3 regions of the Uliginosibacterium paludis genome follow, and region 2 is predicted to be linked to each of the others. Evidence: predicted binding sites of a transcription regulator. Region 2 holds the regulator's gene; each other region holds the start of a gene.

Region 1 (5,423 bases), on a different contig from region 2:
GTTCCGTTGAGCGCTGGAACAGGTCAAGGATCTTCATGCGAGGCAGCGTCGCCTTGAGTCCCGATTCCTTGAGGCTATTGGGTGGGGGCATCACGGTCTCCGGTAGGTGAGGGCCGTATGATATAGTCCAGCGCCTGTTCTTGGAATCTGGAAGGACGGGCCAGCCTGAAGGGGCGCCTGTCAGACCCTCCTGTTCCGTCCTTCGATGTCACGAGAGATTTTCCGCATGTTCCTGCGTTCCGGATTGGTGCTTGTTGCTGCCACTTTGCTGGCGGCCTGTTCCTCGAGTGCTGTGACCAGCGTGGTCAGGCCCTATCAGATCGAGGTCAGGCAGGGGAACGCGCTGACCCAGGAGATGGTGTCGAAACTCTCCCCGGGCATGAGCCGCGAGCAGGTCAGGTTCGTGATGGGTTCGCCGATGCTTGTGAGCATCTTTCACAAGGACCGCTGGGATTACGTCTATCAGGTCTCCGGCAATCGCAAGCCTCTGGAGCGTCGCTCCATCACGCTGTTCTTCGAGGGTGACAAGCTTGCCCGCGTCGAGGGCGACGTGATTCCGGCCAATGGCGTGCAGGAGAGCGCGCCGACGGCGCCGCGCGTGATCGATATCACCGGCCCGGCCGTGCCGCCTGTGACCCCCTGATTTTCCGGGGGCGCCCCGGAGCGGCTCCCCTGTCAATTCGTTCTGCTTCCATCTTCCGAGGTTTTTCATGACGGTAAAGGTCGCGATTGCCGGAGCTTCCGGCCGCATGGGTCGCATGCTCATCGAAGCTGCGCTGCAAACGCCCGGCGTGTCGTTTGTCGCTGCGCTGGATCGTCCGGACAGCGCCTTCCTCGGGCGTGATGCCGGCGAAATGGTCACGGGCAACGCCTGCGGCGTGCCGGTGTCCTGCGATATCGAGGCGGCGCTGGAGGCGGCGGATTGTCTGATCGACTTTACCCGGCCCGAAGGCACGTTGGCCCACCTTGATGTCGCGCGTCGCGTGAAATGCGCCATGGTGATCGGGACAACCGGTTTCAAGCCCGAGGAAAAGGCCCTGATTGGCGCGATAGCGGCTGAAATTCCGGTCATGCTCGCGCCGAACATGGCGGTCGGTGTGAATGCCGTGTTCAAGCTGCTCGACGTGGCTGCCCGAATCCTGGCTTCCGGCTATGACGTGGAAGTGTTCGAGGCTCATCATCGCTTCAAGGTGGATGCGCCTTCCGGAACCGCGCTGCGCATGGGCGAAGTGATTGCCGACGCATTGGGCCGCGATCTCAAGGAATGTGCGGTGTATGGGCGCGAAGGTGTCACCGGTGAGCGCAAACCCGAAACCATCGGCTTCGCCACGGTTCGTGGCGGAGACGTGATCGGTGACCACACGGTGATGTTCTGCGGGCTGGGCGAGCGCGTCGAGATTTCGCACAAGGCCAGCAGCCGGATGCCCTACGCTACCGGCGCGCTGCGTGCGGCGGTTTTCCTGCAGGGGCGCCCCAATGGGGTGTATGACATGCAGGACGTACTTGGTCTCAAATGAGTTTCCACGCATTGAATTGACAAGGGCCGGCAGAACCGGCCCTTTTTCATGCTCAAGTCTGCGGCCTTGCAGGCCGTTGATGTCCGGGAGTCAATCTGCTTTGTTGTCACCGGAGAACCCATGGCCCGCCGACGCCAGGAAGAAGAGCATGAAAATCACGAGCGCTGGCTGGTGTCCTATGCGGACTTCATCACGCTGCTGTTCGCCTTCTTCGTGGTGATGTATGCCATCAGCTCGGTGAACGAAGGCAAGTACCGGGTGCTTTCGAACTCGATCGTGCATGCGTTTCGCAGCGCAACCAATCAGGACGGCATGAGCATGGTGCCGCAGCCCCAGGTACTCAGTGCGCCGGTGGCGCCCGTCGTTTCACGCAGTGCCAGCCCCGATGCGCAGGCTGAAGCCCGCAGGGCTGCATTCCGCCAGAAGATGCGTGACATGGCTGACGACGTCAAACGGGTGCTGGATCCGCTGGTACGAGGTGGGCAGGTCAGGGTGACCGAAGGCGTGAATGGCATTTCCATCGAAATCAATGCCAGTGCCCTGTTCAGTCCGGCAGAAGCGCAGCTGGGGCCCGAGGCGGTCCGGGCCCTGCAGGCCGTGGCCGAGGTCATTGCCAAGGGCGAGTTCCCGGTCAAGGTGGAGGGGCATACTGACAATCTGCCGATCAAGACTGCCATTTTTCCCTCCAACTGGGAGCTGTCCGCCGTGCGGGCATCGTCCGTGGTCCGGCTTTTCGTCGCCAGTGGCGTGGCTGCCGACAGGCTGACCGCTGCCGGCTATGGCGACCAGCGCCCGGTGGCGGACAATGCTTCGGCGGACGGTCGCGCCCGGAATCGGCGTGTCACGATCCAGATCGAGTCGATGGCGCCAGATGTGGCTGAAGCGCCTTCCACGACAGAAGTACTGGAGAGCGGGCAGCCGGAGGGCGTACGCAAGCTGGAAAATGCGGATGGCGCCCTGGGGACGCCGGAAAACACCCGGCTGGTGGCGCCGCAACAGTCTTCCCCGGCTGGGGGCAACTGAAGATCAGTAGCTGCCGAGCAGGCGGGAGCCCGGGCGGGTTCTGGCGCTGCCGTCGCGCCCATAAACGGTGGGCTGGTCGGAATGTGCCATCAGGATGGCGAGTGCCTGATGATTGCTGGCAAGCCTGTCGGTAAGCAGGCGGCCGTTGTCTTCGTTGAGCTGGCGGGCGCTGGCCACAACGGTGAGGTAAGTTTGCCAGACAGGCGTTTCGGGCGAGCCCAGCAAGGCTTCCACGCCGGCGCGATCATTGGTCAAGCCAGCCTGGGTCAGCAGGACAGAGCGGGCGTGAGCCGATTGCTGCAGCAGGCGCGCGTAATGTGCCTTCTTTTCGGACAGCGCGAAAAGCGGCTCGACGTCGCGCTGGGTCAATATCCGGCGTTCCTCTTCCAGCACGGTGACGAATTCCCTTACATGCTGCGTTTCGGCAACAAGCTGTGTCGTCAGGCGCTGGCGCAGGGCCGCGGAATTGACTGGCGTATTCACGCTGTCCTGGGTTGTGCGGAAAGCATCTGACGAACGCTGTCGATCAGTCCGTCTGCGACTTTTTCGGGATTGACCTTGAATTGCCCCTGGGCAATGGCGTTCTTGATTTCATCTACCTTGCCGCTATCGACCACCGGGGTGTTTTCGACGGCTGATTCGAGCTTTTGCAGATTGCTGGCGAATGCAGACAGCTGAACCTTGGATTCGCTGGGCGCACTGGTGCTTGTCGAGGCCTCTCGCGCAACGCGGGCCTTGGAATCACTGACGGATCCCGACGATTTGAGTGAATTATCGATTTTCACGGCGTTTCCCTTTGCTCTGGACGTGCATGGCTGGCGCGAAGGATTCCGGACCCGGAGCATTTCGCGTTGACACAGCAGTCATATCGGAGTCGGTCAGTGAAACTTTAGGTTTTTTTATGGACCAAGACAAGCGCGGCAAGGCCCTTTCGGCTTTGCGGCATGGGGCTTTCGCACCTTCAGGGGCGAACGTCGACCCGGCCGTCTTCGGTTGCCAGGCCCGTGATGATGCGGCCGCTTTCGAGCTTCACCCGTACGGCCTGACCGGGCGCGGCGCTGCCGATGGCCACTCCTTCATTGCTGACGGAGAGTGAGCCGTCAACAAGCTCGATCCGCACGGACTGCCCGGCCTCGATGACGTTCTCCTGCCGCAGCAGGCTTTTCAGGATCGGGCGTCCGGGCGCGATGGCTGCACGGCTGATCCGCCCGCGGGCTGAGGCGGGGTCAAGAATCAGATCCGGCGGGTAGCTGCCCAGATCAGCTTCGAGTGAGGTCAGATCATCTGCGCCCAGAAGCTGACCGCTCGGGATGTGGCGGGCGGCAACGACGGCGACGCCATCGATCCGGACTCTTGCCTGGATGTAGAGCGACTGCGAGGGGCCGTCGCTGCAGCGGGCTCCCAGCGACACCTGTCCCCAGAAGCGCGCGCGCTCGGGCAGGAAAATCTGCCATTGCTTGCAGGCGGTGATCCTGGGGCTCTCGGGAACGCGCGGCAGGTCCAGCGTTGCCTTGCCCGGCAAGCCGGCGGCTTGCGCGCTGGCAAAGCTCCGCAAAGCCGGCTCGAGTGCTCCGGCAGCCCTGGTTGGGCCGGGCAACGCGGCCAGCAGGAGCGAAATCAGAAAGGCGAGGGCGGCGGGTTTCATCCTGTGCGGTGGTTCGGGTCCGGTCTTCATTAAACCGCGACCCGAGGCGCATGCATGGCGGGAACAGTCGCCGACTTGCCGCTCATTTCCGGCCTCCGGTGCCTTGCCGGCAAAGTTTGCCGAAACGGGCCTGTCTGCCGCCGGGAAAGGCGGGAGTTTTGCCGCTTTATCGCGCGCTGCCGCCTCAAAGCCCCGTCGTACGATGCTGGCACAGAAGCTGCAATGAGACTGTCGCCAGACCAGCAAGTCCATGTGGGGAGCGACGGAATGTTTGAAGAGATCATGAACGGAGTGGAGCAAATGAACGTCCAGCTCGATAACGCCCTGCGCTTTCACCAGACCGCACTCAACCTTCGCGCCGAACGCCAGGAGCTGCTTGCGGGCAATATCGCCAACGCGGACACCCCGGGCTACAAGGCGCGCGACATGAATTTCGGCTCGGCGCTGGGCAGTGCCCTGCAGGGACGCGGAACGGCTCCTGTCGCCCTGTCGACCACTGCCGCGCGGCACATTGCAGCCAGTGCGCCGGGCTCGTCAGCCCAGTTGCTGTACCGCACCGAGCAGCAGTCGAGCGTGGATGGCAACACGGTGAACATGGATGTCGAGCGCGCGGCGTTTGCCGAGAACTCGGTCCAGTATGAAGCCAGCATCACTTTCATCAACGGCCTGTTGCGGACGATGCAGCAGGCAGTTTCCGGCCAGTAAGCGGGAGGCTGCCATGAGCATGTTCAATGTATTCAATATCGCGGGCTCGGCGCTTAACGCGCAGTCAATGCGCCTCAATACCACCGCGAGCAACCTGGCCAACGTGGAGAGTGCGCTGGGTGCGGACGGTAAGCCCTACAAGGCCAAGCAGGTCGTTTTTCAGGCCGTCCAGATGGGAACGGCTGGCCAGGGTGTGCAGGTGAAGCAGGTGGTCGAGAGCGCGGCGCCCGGGCGCATGGTCTACGACCCGAAGAGCCCGCTGGCCGACGAAAAGGGCTACGTCACCATGTCCAACGTGGATGCGGTCGAGGAGATGGTGAATATGGTGTCTGCCTCCCGCGCCTATCAGACTAATGCCGAAGTCATGAACACAGCCAGAACCCTGATGCAGAAAACCCTTGCATTGGGTCAATCGTAGTAAAGCAACCGGAGCAAGACCATGGCCGTTACCAGCGCAACTTCCAGCAGCGCGCAGCAGATCCTGTCGTCACTGAATGGCACGACCTCTTCAGGTTCGACTTCGTCGTCCAGCA
Region 2 (5,423 bases):
AGGCTGGGATACGCTGGCAGCAGCCATCCGGCCGTACCTGGCGGCACATCCTGACGCTGTCATGCTGACCGAAGACCGGACCATGATGGCTCACATGCTCTACCAGTTCCGCGACATCGAGCCCGATCACGCGGCCTGGACGCCCGGACCGCACCCGGCAGACCACTACCAGCTGACCTCTCCGCTGGACGACTCGCTGCACAGCCGCCCGTTCATCCTCATCAGCCGGGACGACAACCAGGCTTTGCTCGAGCGCTTTGCCAGCGCAACGAAACTCGCCCGGATCAGTGTCGAGATCGAACCCGGCCTGCGGCGTGAAGCCTCGGTCTGGCTGCTCAGCGGATTCCGCGGCTACAGCCGCTGAAAAACAGGCGCGCCTTGCGCGCGCCTGACAACACGATTACTTCGACTCCGGCGCTGCTGCGGCAGGAGCCGCCTTGCCGCGCACGTAAGCGATTTCCTTGGCGCCTCCTTCACAGGAACCGACAATCCGCGCCGACCCGCCCTGGCCTTTATCGACGACTTCAAGCGTATAGGCCGTCACGCCCTTGGACTCGATCTTCGCCGCAATGGCAGACTTGAGTTCGGCGCAGTCCATCTTCGCAAAAGCGGGGACGGACAATGCAGCCAGCGACAGTGCAATGACTACGCGTTTCATGTGAAAGCCTCCTTGTTTGCGGTGTGTGAGGCACATGACTCCTGCATGTGCCTGAGCCATTCTAACCCTTCTGCCGGACGTGGCAGCCGCCTTCGCCTGACAGGGCTGGCCAGGACGGAGGCCGCGGCCGGAGCAGGTAAGATGCCGGGCATCATCAGGGAGCAAACGCATGGAAATCCGCAACTACCACGACATGCCTGTCGTCGAGAAAAGCATTCACGACGGTCAGGGGCTGGCACGCAGCTGCAAGCTCTTCGGTGCCGAAGACTTTGCGTCCGGGCTGCGCTACGTCGCCTTCACCGAGCTGCCTCCGGGCACCTCGATCGGAGAGCACGGACACAAGGACGACCGCGAGGAAATCTATGTCGTGCAATACGGTTGCGGCCTGATCAGGATCGATGGCGAGGAGCGGCGCGCGAAGCAGGGGGACGTGATCCTTACCCGGGCAGGCTCGACACACATGCTGCTCAACGATGGCGACGAAACCATGGGCGTGTTCGTCTTCTGGGCGCTGTAAGCCGCGCGCGCCTCAGTTGATGTAGCCCCTCAGGCGGGACTCGATGAGGCGGGGGTTATCTCCGTGCGCGATGCCGATAAGCCCGTCAAGCGTCATCTCGCGAACCGCCACCAGCTGACCGATGGTGGCATGCAGCTTCTTGGCAATCGGCAGGAAGACCAGGTTCGCCGAGCCCACGCCGTATATCGTCGCCACGAACGCCACCGCGATACCGGCGCCCAGCTTGGAAGGGTCAGAGAGGTTCTCCATCACATGGATGAGCCCCATCACCGCACCGAGAATCCCCACGGTCGGCGCATAGCCGCCCGCGGCCTCCCAGATCTTGCTTGCCTGCTTGAGCTCGCCTTCCCACGCACCGATCTCGACTTCAAGCACATCACGGATGCGCTCGGGCTCGACGCCGTCGACGAGCAGTTGCAGCCCCTTGCGGACGAAGGGATCACGATGCGACTCGATGCGGGACTCCAGCGCCAGCAGGCCTTCCTTGCGCGCCACCCCGCTCCAGGAAACGATGTCGGCGATGATCCGCTCGAGCGAAGGCGCCGGCGGCTGAAAAACCCACTTCACCATCCGCAGACCGGCCTTGAAGGTCTTCCACGGGCTTTGCAGCATCACGGCTCCCGCAGTGCCGCCAATGACGATCAGGAAAGCGGTCGGCTGAATGAGCGAACCGATATGGCCGCCTTCGAGCAGCTGGCCGCCGACAATCGCGACCAGACCGACGAGCAGGCCAATGATGCTGATGAGATCCACGCGCTACTCCACCCTTCCGCTCAGGCTGCGCTGGCGCGGCGCTGACGCGTGCGCGGTGTTTCGCGGCCACCCGAGATGCGCGAGCGCAGGCGTGCAATGGCCTGGCTGTGCAGCTGGCAGACGCGCGACTCCGACACGCCCAGCACCTCGCCGATCTCGCGCAGGTTCATGTCTTCCTCGTAATAAAGCCCCATGACCATCTTCTCGCGCTCGGGCAAATCTTCGATCGCCTGTATCAACGTGTTGCGCATGTCATGATCCTCCAGCATCGTGAGTGGATCGGGCGCTGCACCGACGATATGACGTTCGAGATAATCGTCGTCATCCTCGTCACCAAAATCCTCGAAATACACCAGCTGATAGCCGCGGGCGTCCTGAAGCATCTTCTGGTATTCGCCCAGATCCATGCCCAGCAGCTTGGCAAGCTCACCCTCGGTGGGCTGGCGTCCGTTCTGCTGCTCCAGCGTGTGCACGGCGGTCTCGATGCGTCGCATCTCGCGGCGCAGACTGCGTGGCAACCAGTCGTTCTCGCGCAGACCATCGAGCATGGCGCCGCGGATGCGCTGCACCGCGTAGGTCTCGAACTGGGCGCCCAGTCCTTCCTCGTAACGCGTGATCGCATCGAGCAGACCCATCATGCCGTTCTGGATGATGTCATCGACCTGCACGCTCGCCGGCAGCTTGGCCATCAAGTGGTAGGCAATCCTTTTGACCAGCGGCGCGTAGCGCGCAATGAGCTGGTTCTTGTCCAGTGTTCCAGCTGCGTTATACATCGTTGTCTCTCTCTTCTGACGGGTTGCGGCGCCTTGCGGAGCTGCGACATGCGTTAAAGAATGTTGTCACCATTCTGCGACGGCCCTGCTGCTTCCTAGCGCCGGAAAAAGCGGACAAGTCCCGCTCAATTCGGAGCCATTCAGCCCTTGGCGGCCAGCCCCTGACGCGCGCCCCCTGCGGCAGCACGCACAAGGCGGTCGATGTAGGCATCGGCCCCGCTGCCCGGCTCATGGCGCCCGCAGGCCAGCGCCTCGCCCACGCTGCTAACCGGCTGCAGGGGCATGTCGAGCCGCTGCAGGACCACATCGCACAGACGCTGCAAGGTTTGCCGGGCGTGAGGCGCCTCCGCATCCGTCATGCAGATCGACACCAGACGCTCGCCGCCCGCGGCAGCGATCTGCTTGAGACAAGCATAGGCCGCCGTCAGCGACATGGGGTCGCTCGACAGGGCCACCAGAAACCTCGGCGAGGCGAGGGAAAGCTGCGAGAAGCCTTCGATGGAGCCGCCCCGGGCCAGCACCACCCATTCGTCCCAGCCGCTGCGCAGCACGCGAAGCTGGGCCTCGCAGCGCTGGTTGAAAATGCGATCCTTGCCCAGCGCGTCGGCAAGTGCAGCCACCAGGGTCACATCCAGACCGGCCACCGATTCATGGATGCACGCATCCAGCGGCAGTTCGCCGCGCATGGCCGCAGCCAGATCGAAGCGCGGGCTGATGCCGAGACAGTCGGCCAGATTGCCGTAGGCACGACGCTCTTCCATCGCGAGGATGCGGGCGCCTGATGCGGCGCGCGCGCGCAGCTGTCCGGCCACCCAGTTCATGCTGCCCTGCCCGCAGGGCAGCACCGCCAGCACCTCGGGCGGCGCTGCATGAAGCAGCTGGCGCAAGCCCTGGGCCTGATCCTGAAAGCGTTTGTCCATCATCTCGTCACTCCCCTCTGGGCACGCACCGGTTCGAGCGGCTTCGTCATGAGCATGCCGGCCTCTTTCGAGTCCAGCTTGAAGGGCGAATCCGCCCCGATCTCACGCAAGGCCCGATGGACCAGATAGGCACAGTTGGGAAGATGGAGATCTTCCGGCACGCGCTGACCGTTGGCGACGTAGTACATCTGCAGCTCGCGACGCATGGCCACATCCAGCACCGGCGCCAGCGAAGCCGCTTCATCGACCTTGCTCAGGATGCATCCCGCAAGATCCGGGCCATCGTAGGCACGCACCACGTCGTCGAGGGTATCGCCGCGCGAAGTCGCGTTGAGAACGAGCAGGCGGCGGACGACGCCGGCAGCCGTCAGCATGGAGGCCTGCTCCACGACCATCTTGTCGCGCTGGCTCATGCCCATGGTATCGATGATCACCATGTGCTTCTGGCGAAGATCCTGCAGCGTCTGCCGCAGATCGGTCGCATCGCGGACCACGTGAACCGTCACGCCGAGGATGCGGCCATAGATACGCAACTGCTCATGGGCGCCGATCCGGTAGCCATCGGTGGTGATGAGCGCGAGCTTGTCTGCGCCGTGCCTCACCACACAGCGTGCGGCGAGCTTCGCCGCAGTCGTGGTCTTGCCGACACCGGTCGGCCCCACCAGCGCATAGACGCCGCCGCGCTCGATGATGTCGGCATCGCTGTCGATCACTTTCAGTCGCCGTGCAAGGCGATTGCGGACATCTGCGCGGGCCTGGTTGGCACTGAGTTCGGCGGACAGCGCCTCGGTCAGCTCGCGCGCCATCTGGGCCGAGAAGCCGCTCTCCAGCAGTTCGCTCATGAGCTGGGCGCGGACCGGTGCCTGGCGCGACATCTCGTTCCATGCGAAGCCCGCCAGCTGGCGCTCGAGCATGCCCTTGATCGACGCGAGCTCCTCGGCCAGACGGGCGTTACTGGCTTCCAGCGCCTCGACCTTGGGGTCCCCTTCCGGCGCAAAGCCGGCATGCGCGGCAAAGGACTCATGGCGTACCGGCGCAAGGTTTTCCGCCGGTACACGCGGCTTCTGCGCAGCCGGAGCGGGCGCTTCCCAGGGGTCTCCGTTGGGCTTCACCCGCGGCGGATTGAAAGGTCTCACATCCATCTGGGTGCCCGCGGATTCGTCGGCCTGGCGCGTCACCAGACCATCGGCAAAACGGGCTTCCGGACGCTTGCGCGCAGGCAGCGAGGCCGGCGTCTGCTCCCGCGCCAGGCGCGCGATGTGCTGGCCGAGCGTAACGGTGAAATCGCTGTCCTCGTCCGGATCGACATGGCGCGAAACCGCAGCGCTCGCAGGGGCGCGGACCGGAACGGGCGCAGGCGCAGGTGCCGGCTGACGAGCCTGATGCACGGTCGCCGAGAGCGCACCCATCTGTTCCGAAGGCATGGCGACGATTTCGACACCGCCCTCGACTGCGCGGTTCGACAGCACCACGGCGTCGGCCCCGAGCTCGGCCTTGACCGCCGCCAGCGCTTCCCGCGCCGTTCTTCCGACATACCGTTTGACCTGGACCATGAGACTGCCTCCGCTTCCATTCCGTGTTCCGGAAACATTTCTCCTGCGTTTCCGTGAGACACATTATTTGCCCCGGCAAACAGCCGCGAGCAGCGGAACAAAACGGTAAAAATCCGGTAATTCGGCAAGCTTTTCCGGCAATCTCTGCCGGCGCTCAAAGCCTTGTAGGAAGCCGTCTTACAAGGACGGACGGGCGTCCGAAAAGAGGAATGGAACGACCGCCGAAACAGGTCTGCGGAATCGAATGGC
Region 3 (5,423 bases), 130 kb from region 2:
GAACACCGGCTCGCCCCAGCCCGGCGGCACGCCGGTGGCCACCACGTCGATTTTGGCGCCAATCGAATCGCGCTCGCTGCGGATCTGGTCCATCAGCGCTTCGAGCTGCGGCACGATTTCAGCATTCGGCGCGAAGAAGGCGTTGTTGCCGACCTCGTCCCAGCTCTGGAATGGAATTTCGATGCAGCCGAGCTGGCTCATGAAACCACGGATCGCGATGCCGTGCTTTTCACGCAGCCACTTCTTGGCAATCGCGCCAGCGGCCACGCGCACCGCGGTTTCGCGTGCCGAGGATCGGCCGCCGCCACGGTAGTCGCGCACGCCGTACTTGTGCTCGTAAGCGTAGTCCGCATGGCCCGGGCGGAAGGTGTTCATGATCTTGGAGTAGTCGCCGCTGCGCTGATCCTGATTGCGGATCAGCAGCGCGATCGGCGTGCCGGTGGTCTTGCCCTCGAACACGCCGGAGAGGATCTCGACCGTATCCGGCTCCTTGCGCTGGGTCACGTGGCGCGAGGTGCCCGGCTTGCGACGATCCAGCTCGAGCTGGATATCCGCTTCGGTCAGTGCCAGCCCGGGCGGGCAACCGTCCACCACGCAGCCGATGGCCGCGCCGTGCGATTCGCCGAAAGAAGTGACCGTGAAGAGCGTGCCGAAAGTGCTGCCGGACATGAAATGAACCCATCAGACCAGAAAGGGAGCGGATTTTATCATGCGTGCCGCCACGAACCCCGTGGTTTCCGGTCCTCCAAAGTCAACGCCTCGATTCTGAAAATCCACCATCCGGAAATGAAAAACCCCGCTCGCGCGGGGTTTTCTGCTGGCTGCGGTGTCAGGCCTCAGATCGCCTGTTCATTCGTTTCGCCGGTCCGGATACGTACAACCTGTTCAACCGGCGACACGAAGATCTTGCCGTCACCGATCTTGCCCGTGTGCGCGGCCTTGATGATGGCCTCGACGGTCTGATCAACGATGTCATCCGCCACCACGACCTCCACCTTGATCTTGGGGAGGAAATCAACCACATATTCGGCACCGCGATAAAGCTCGGTATGTCCTTTCTGGCGGCCAAAACCCTTGACTTCCGTCACGGTCAGACCGGTGATGCCGACGTCGGAAAGCGCCTCACGCACTTCGTCCAGTTTGAAGGGCTTGATGATGGCTTCGATTTTCTTCACGAATGTTCTCCAGCACGGTTGAGTCGCAAGGAGTATAGCCAACTCGGCCCTGTCGCGTGCCGGGAGGACAGACTCCCGACCCCGATGACTCACAGAATGTCTCAAAGCAGTCTTCCGAAAAGAAGGCGAAAGACCACTCAACTTCATATCCCGGCGACGAATGGCGTAAAAAAAACCGCACTCCGGCGGCAATTTCAGATGCCGGACACAATGCCGGACTAACTTCGATTACGGACAGGTCGCCTGAGAACTTGAGCCCCAACCAGCAGAAAAGCACTTCGCTCATATGAATCAAAGCCTTGCGGCACAAGGATTTCAGCCGGAGTTCGTCCGGAAAGAAAAAAATATCTGCCTGTAAAACCTGATAACCCTGAAGACACGCGAATTGCGGTCGTTAGTTTGCTCATGGCACGGCACTCAACGAGAACCGGCCACCAGTCAGGAAAGAAACGGTATTCGCAGCCGGTTGGCAGCGGGCCCACCGGACTGAAGTGAGAAACGCTAACTCCAAGGAGTATCAAAATGGCAATGACCATCAACACCAACGTGGCTTCCCTGAATGCCCAACGCAACATCGGCGGCACCACGAGCTCTCTGACGACCTCCCTGCAGCGCCTCTCCTCCGGCCTGCGCATCAACTCGGCAAAGGACGATGCCGCCGGCCTCGCGATTTCCGAGCGGATGAACTCCCAACTCAAGGGGCTCTCCGTGGCGTCCCGCAATGCCAACGACGGCATCTCCCTGAGCCAGACGGCTGAAGGCGCCCTCTCCACCATCGGCGACAACCTGCAACGTATCCGCGAACTGTCAGTCCAGTCTGCCAATGCGACGAACTCACAGTCAGACCGCGATGCCCTCCAGGCAGAAGTCGGTCAGCTCGTCGATGAAATCGACCGCGTTGCCAACCAGACCACCTTCAACGGCACCAAGCTCCTCGACGGCAGCTTCACCAGCAAGCTGTTCCAGGTCGGCTCCGACGCCGGCCAGACCATCGGCATCAACAGCATTGTCGACGCCAACGTGGCCGCACTCGGAAAATCGACCTTCGCTGCAGACGTTAGCGGCACGGTCACAACCGGCGCGATTTCGTCGGGCCTCACCATCAACGGGGTTTCCATCGACTCGAACATCAACACCGGTGTCGCAGCCGACAATGCAACCGCACTGGCCAACGCCATCAACGCAAAGATGGATCAGACGGGTGTCTATGCTTCCGTGAGCGGAGCAGCGATCACCCTGAGCTCGGTCAAGGACGGCACCGACCTCGTGGTCAGCGGCACGGTCGATAGCGACAGCGGCCTGACCTCGGGTACGACTGCGGCAAGCGGCAGCGCTGCTACCTACGTCGGCAACCTCGACATCTCTACTTTCGTCGGAGCTCAGCGCGCACTGGAAACTGTCGATAACGCCCTGACATCGATCAACAGCGCCCGTGCCGACATGGGCGCAGTGCAAAACCGCTTCACCTCCACGATTGCCAACCTGGCCACGTCCTCGGAAAACCTGTCAGCCGCGAAGGGACGGATCACCGACGCGGACTTCGCGTCGGAAACCGCAAACCTGAGCCGTGCGCAGATCCTTCAGCAAGCAGGCACAGCGATGCTGGCGCAAGCCAACAGCTTGCCGCAACAGGTTCTCAGCCTCCTGCGCTGAGCCAGATCAGACCTGCGGCATCCAGAGCCCGCCATCGAAAGATGGCGGGCTTTTTCTCGTCTTTTCAGCAGAAAGCACTTGCCGGGCCAGCGTAGGATCGACCGGAATGAACTCCCGTTCCGGACCGTCCATGCATCGAGCACTCTGCATCGCAGGCAAAAACCTTATCGCGACAAACGTCCTGCAACGGGTTCGCGAGGAGTTCCCGCATATTGATCTTTGCGTGGTGCCGAACAGAACCGACACTGGAGAGGATGGCTGGCAGCCTTCGTTGATCCGCACGGCAAGGCTGATGAACGTCCCCATCATCGGACTGCCAGAAGCGGAAGGCCGGTCCGATCTGACCTTTCTCTCCCTGGAATATGACAGGATCGTTCGCCCGGAGCGGTTCAGCAGTCAAAAACTCTTCAACCTGCATTTCTCGAAACTTCCGCGCTACCGTGGCGTCCTGACATCAGCGCTGCCGATCCTGCACGGAGCCAGAAGCACAGGCGTAACCCTCCACCTGATCGATCATGGAATCGATACCGGCGACATCATTGACGCGGCGTCCGTGCGTATCCAGTCAGACTGGAACTGCAGGCAGCTTTATGACGCGCTCATGAAAGAAGGTACTGAACTCGCCATGAAATGGATGGGAATGCTCCTTGATGAAGCGGCAAACATCTCCGCTCGCAGACAGGCCGGACGCCAGGCCACCTATTTTTCGCGCAACGCGATTGACTACTCGAACATGCAGATCAACTGCCGTCAGACCGCCTTTCAGGCGTACCGGCAGGTCAAGGCGCTAGCCTTCCGGGCGTACCAGCTTCCGTTGCTGGGAGAGATCAGGATCGCGAACGCCACTGTATCCACCCGGCGAAGCACTTCAGCCCCCGGAACGATCATCACCCGGGACAGGCACGCGAGTACGGTAGCCACTCTCGACCATGATCTCGTCTTGTGGCACGACCAGCTTGACGCAATGCTCGCTGCTTGCCGCGACGGAGATCTTGCCACGGCCAAAGGTCTGATCCGGAACATCACGCATATTGACGATGAAGATGAGGAAGGGACGACACCTTTGCTGGCTTCTCTTCAACAGCCGGACGCCGGACTCGCACGCTATTTCGTTTCAAAAGGTGCTGATCCGGATCGCCTCACACGCAACCGAATTCCCGTCAGAAGCCTTTCAGAGGCCCGGGGAATAAAACTTTAAGGAGCAGTTCCATGTCACTGCAGGACGTCAGGATCTTCGATCTGCCCCGCATCCTCGACCCCAGGGGAAACCTCACCTTCATCGAAGGCAACAAGCACATCCCCTTCGACATCAAGCGGGTGTATTACCTCTATGACGTGCCGGGTGGCGCCCATCGCGGCGGACACGGTCACAAGAATCTTCACCAGTTCATGATCGCAATGTCAGGCAGTTTCGACATTCTTCTTGACGACGGCCGAACGAAATTCAAGTACCACCTGAACCGCTCGTATTACGGACTCTACATTCCTCCCATGATGTGGCGAGAGATCGACAATTTTTCTTCCGGCTCCGTTTGCATGGTCCTGGCATCGGACTTCTACGACGAAGCCGACTACTACCGCGATTACGAGAGTTTCCAGGCAGACGCCAGCGCCAGAGGCCGGTGATGAAGGTTCCATTCCTCGACCTCGCCGCTATTCATCGCCCCTGCCATGACTCGTTCCGGGCAGCATTCGAGTCCTTCCTGGAAAACGGACACTACATTCTCGGTGAGGAGCTCGCAGGCTTTGAGCGGGAGTTCGCCCGGTACTGCAATTGCGCTGAGGCCTGCGGCGTTGCGAATGGTCTGGACGCACTCCGCCTCTCTCTGCTGGCGCTCGATGTGGGCCCCGGCGACGAAGTTATCGTTCCTGCCCACACTTTCATCGCGACCTGGCTCGCCGTATCGTCGGTGGGTGCTGACCTCGTACCCGCCGACATCGATCCCAAAACCGGCAGCATTGCTCCTGACCGGATCGCGGAGGTATTGAGCCCGAGAACACGCGCCATCATCCCGGTGCATCTGTATGGTCTGATGGCCAACATGCCGCGGATCGCGCAGCTCTCGGCAGGACGCGACATCGCCATCATCGAAGATGCCGCGCAAGCGCACGGAGCCAGGCTGTTTGGTCAGCGCGCAGGGAGCTTCGGCGCGACGGGATGTTTCAGTTTCTACCCGGGTAAAAACCTGGGCGCACTCGGAGACGGCGGGGCAGTCACCTGCCAAGATGAAAAGATCGCCAAACGTATCCAGCGTCTCCGGAACTATGGTTCAAGCCAGAAGTACGTCCACGAAGAAATCGGAATCAACTCCCGACTCGACGAGCTGCAGGCGGCATTTCTGCGCATCAAGCTGAAAGATCTGGATGTCATGAACGCCCTGCGCGTCCGTCAGGCAGCGTACTACCACGAAGCGCTGAATGGGCTGGGCGATCTGCGGCTTCTCACGCCATCGAATGATCAGGAGCCTGTCTGGCACCTCTATGTCATACGCACGTCTGCTCGCGATGCCTTGCAGCACTGGCTTCGCAATCGGGAAATCGACACCCTGATCCATTACCCGAATCCACCCCATCTCCAGGCAGCCTACGCGCAAT

What was found. Region 2 encodes FliA, which starts transcription of late flagellar genes. Its sites were predicted from a motif close to CTAAAGTTNNNNNNNNNNNNGCCGNTA; they were not measured.
Region 1: the regulator FliA is predicted to act here: its motif matches at 3,407-3,433, upstream of flgM (flagellar biosynthesis anti-sigma factor FlgM).
Region 3: the regulator FliA is predicted to act here: its motif matches at 1,546-1,572, upstream of ABDB87_RS10245 (flagellin).

What each region holds. Positions count from the first base shown of each region.
Region 1 is NZ_JBDIVF010000004.1:202,991-208,413, reverse strand. Features, by position in the region: gene fur (ferric iron uptake transcriptional regulator) at 1-91, opposite strand, end outside; gene ABDB87_RS12990 (outer membrane protein assembly factor BamE) at 227-643, shown strand; gene dapB (4-hydroxy-tetrahydrodipicolinate reductase) at 711-1,517, shown strand; gene motD (flagellar motor protein MotD) at 1,638-2,540, shown strand; gene ABDB87_RS12975 (flagella synthesis protein FlgN) at 2,544-3,023, opposite strand; gene flgM (flagellar biosynthesis anti-sigma factor FlgM) at 3,020-3,325, opposite strand; gene flgA (flagellar basal body P-ring formation chaperone FlgA) at 3,502-4,185, opposite strand; gene flgB (flagellar basal body rod protein FlgB) at 4,486-4,890, shown strand; gene flgC (flagellar basal body rod protein FlgC) at 4,904-5,308, shown strand; gene ABDB87_RS12950 (flagellar hook assembly protein FlgD) at 5,330-5,423, shown strand, end outside.
Region 2 is NZ_JBDIVF010000003.1:173,057-178,479, reverse strand. Features, by position in the region: gene ABDB87_RS09625 (glycosyltransferase family 39 protein) at 1-364, shown strand, start outside; gene ABDB87_RS09620 (DUF1161 domain-containing protein) at 401-658, opposite strand; gene ABDB87_RS09615 (cupin domain-containing protein) at 828-1,175, shown strand; gene ABDB87_RS09610 (flagellar motor protein) at 1,188-1,928, opposite strand; gene ABDB87_RS09605 (RNA polymerase sigma factor FliA) at 1,949-2,701, opposite strand; gene ABDB87_RS09600 (MinD/ParA family ATP-binding protein) at 2,842-3,624, opposite strand; gene flhF (flagellar biosynthesis GTPase FlhF) at 3,621-5,174, opposite strand.
Region 3 is NZ_JBDIVF010000003.1:303,007-308,429, reverse strand. Features, by position in the region: gene aroC (chorismate synthase) at 1-669, opposite strand, end outside; gene ABDB87_RS10250 (P-II family nitrogen regulator) at 837-1,175, opposite strand; gene ABDB87_RS10245 (flagellin) at 1,698-2,828, shown strand; gene ABDB87_RS10240 (formyltransferase family protein) at 2,935-4,026, shown strand; gene ABDB87_RS10235 (sugar 3,4-ketoisomerase) at 4,038-4,454, shown strand; gene ABDB87_RS10230 (DegT/DnrJ/EryC1/StrS family aminotransferase) at 4,454-5,423, shown strand, end outside.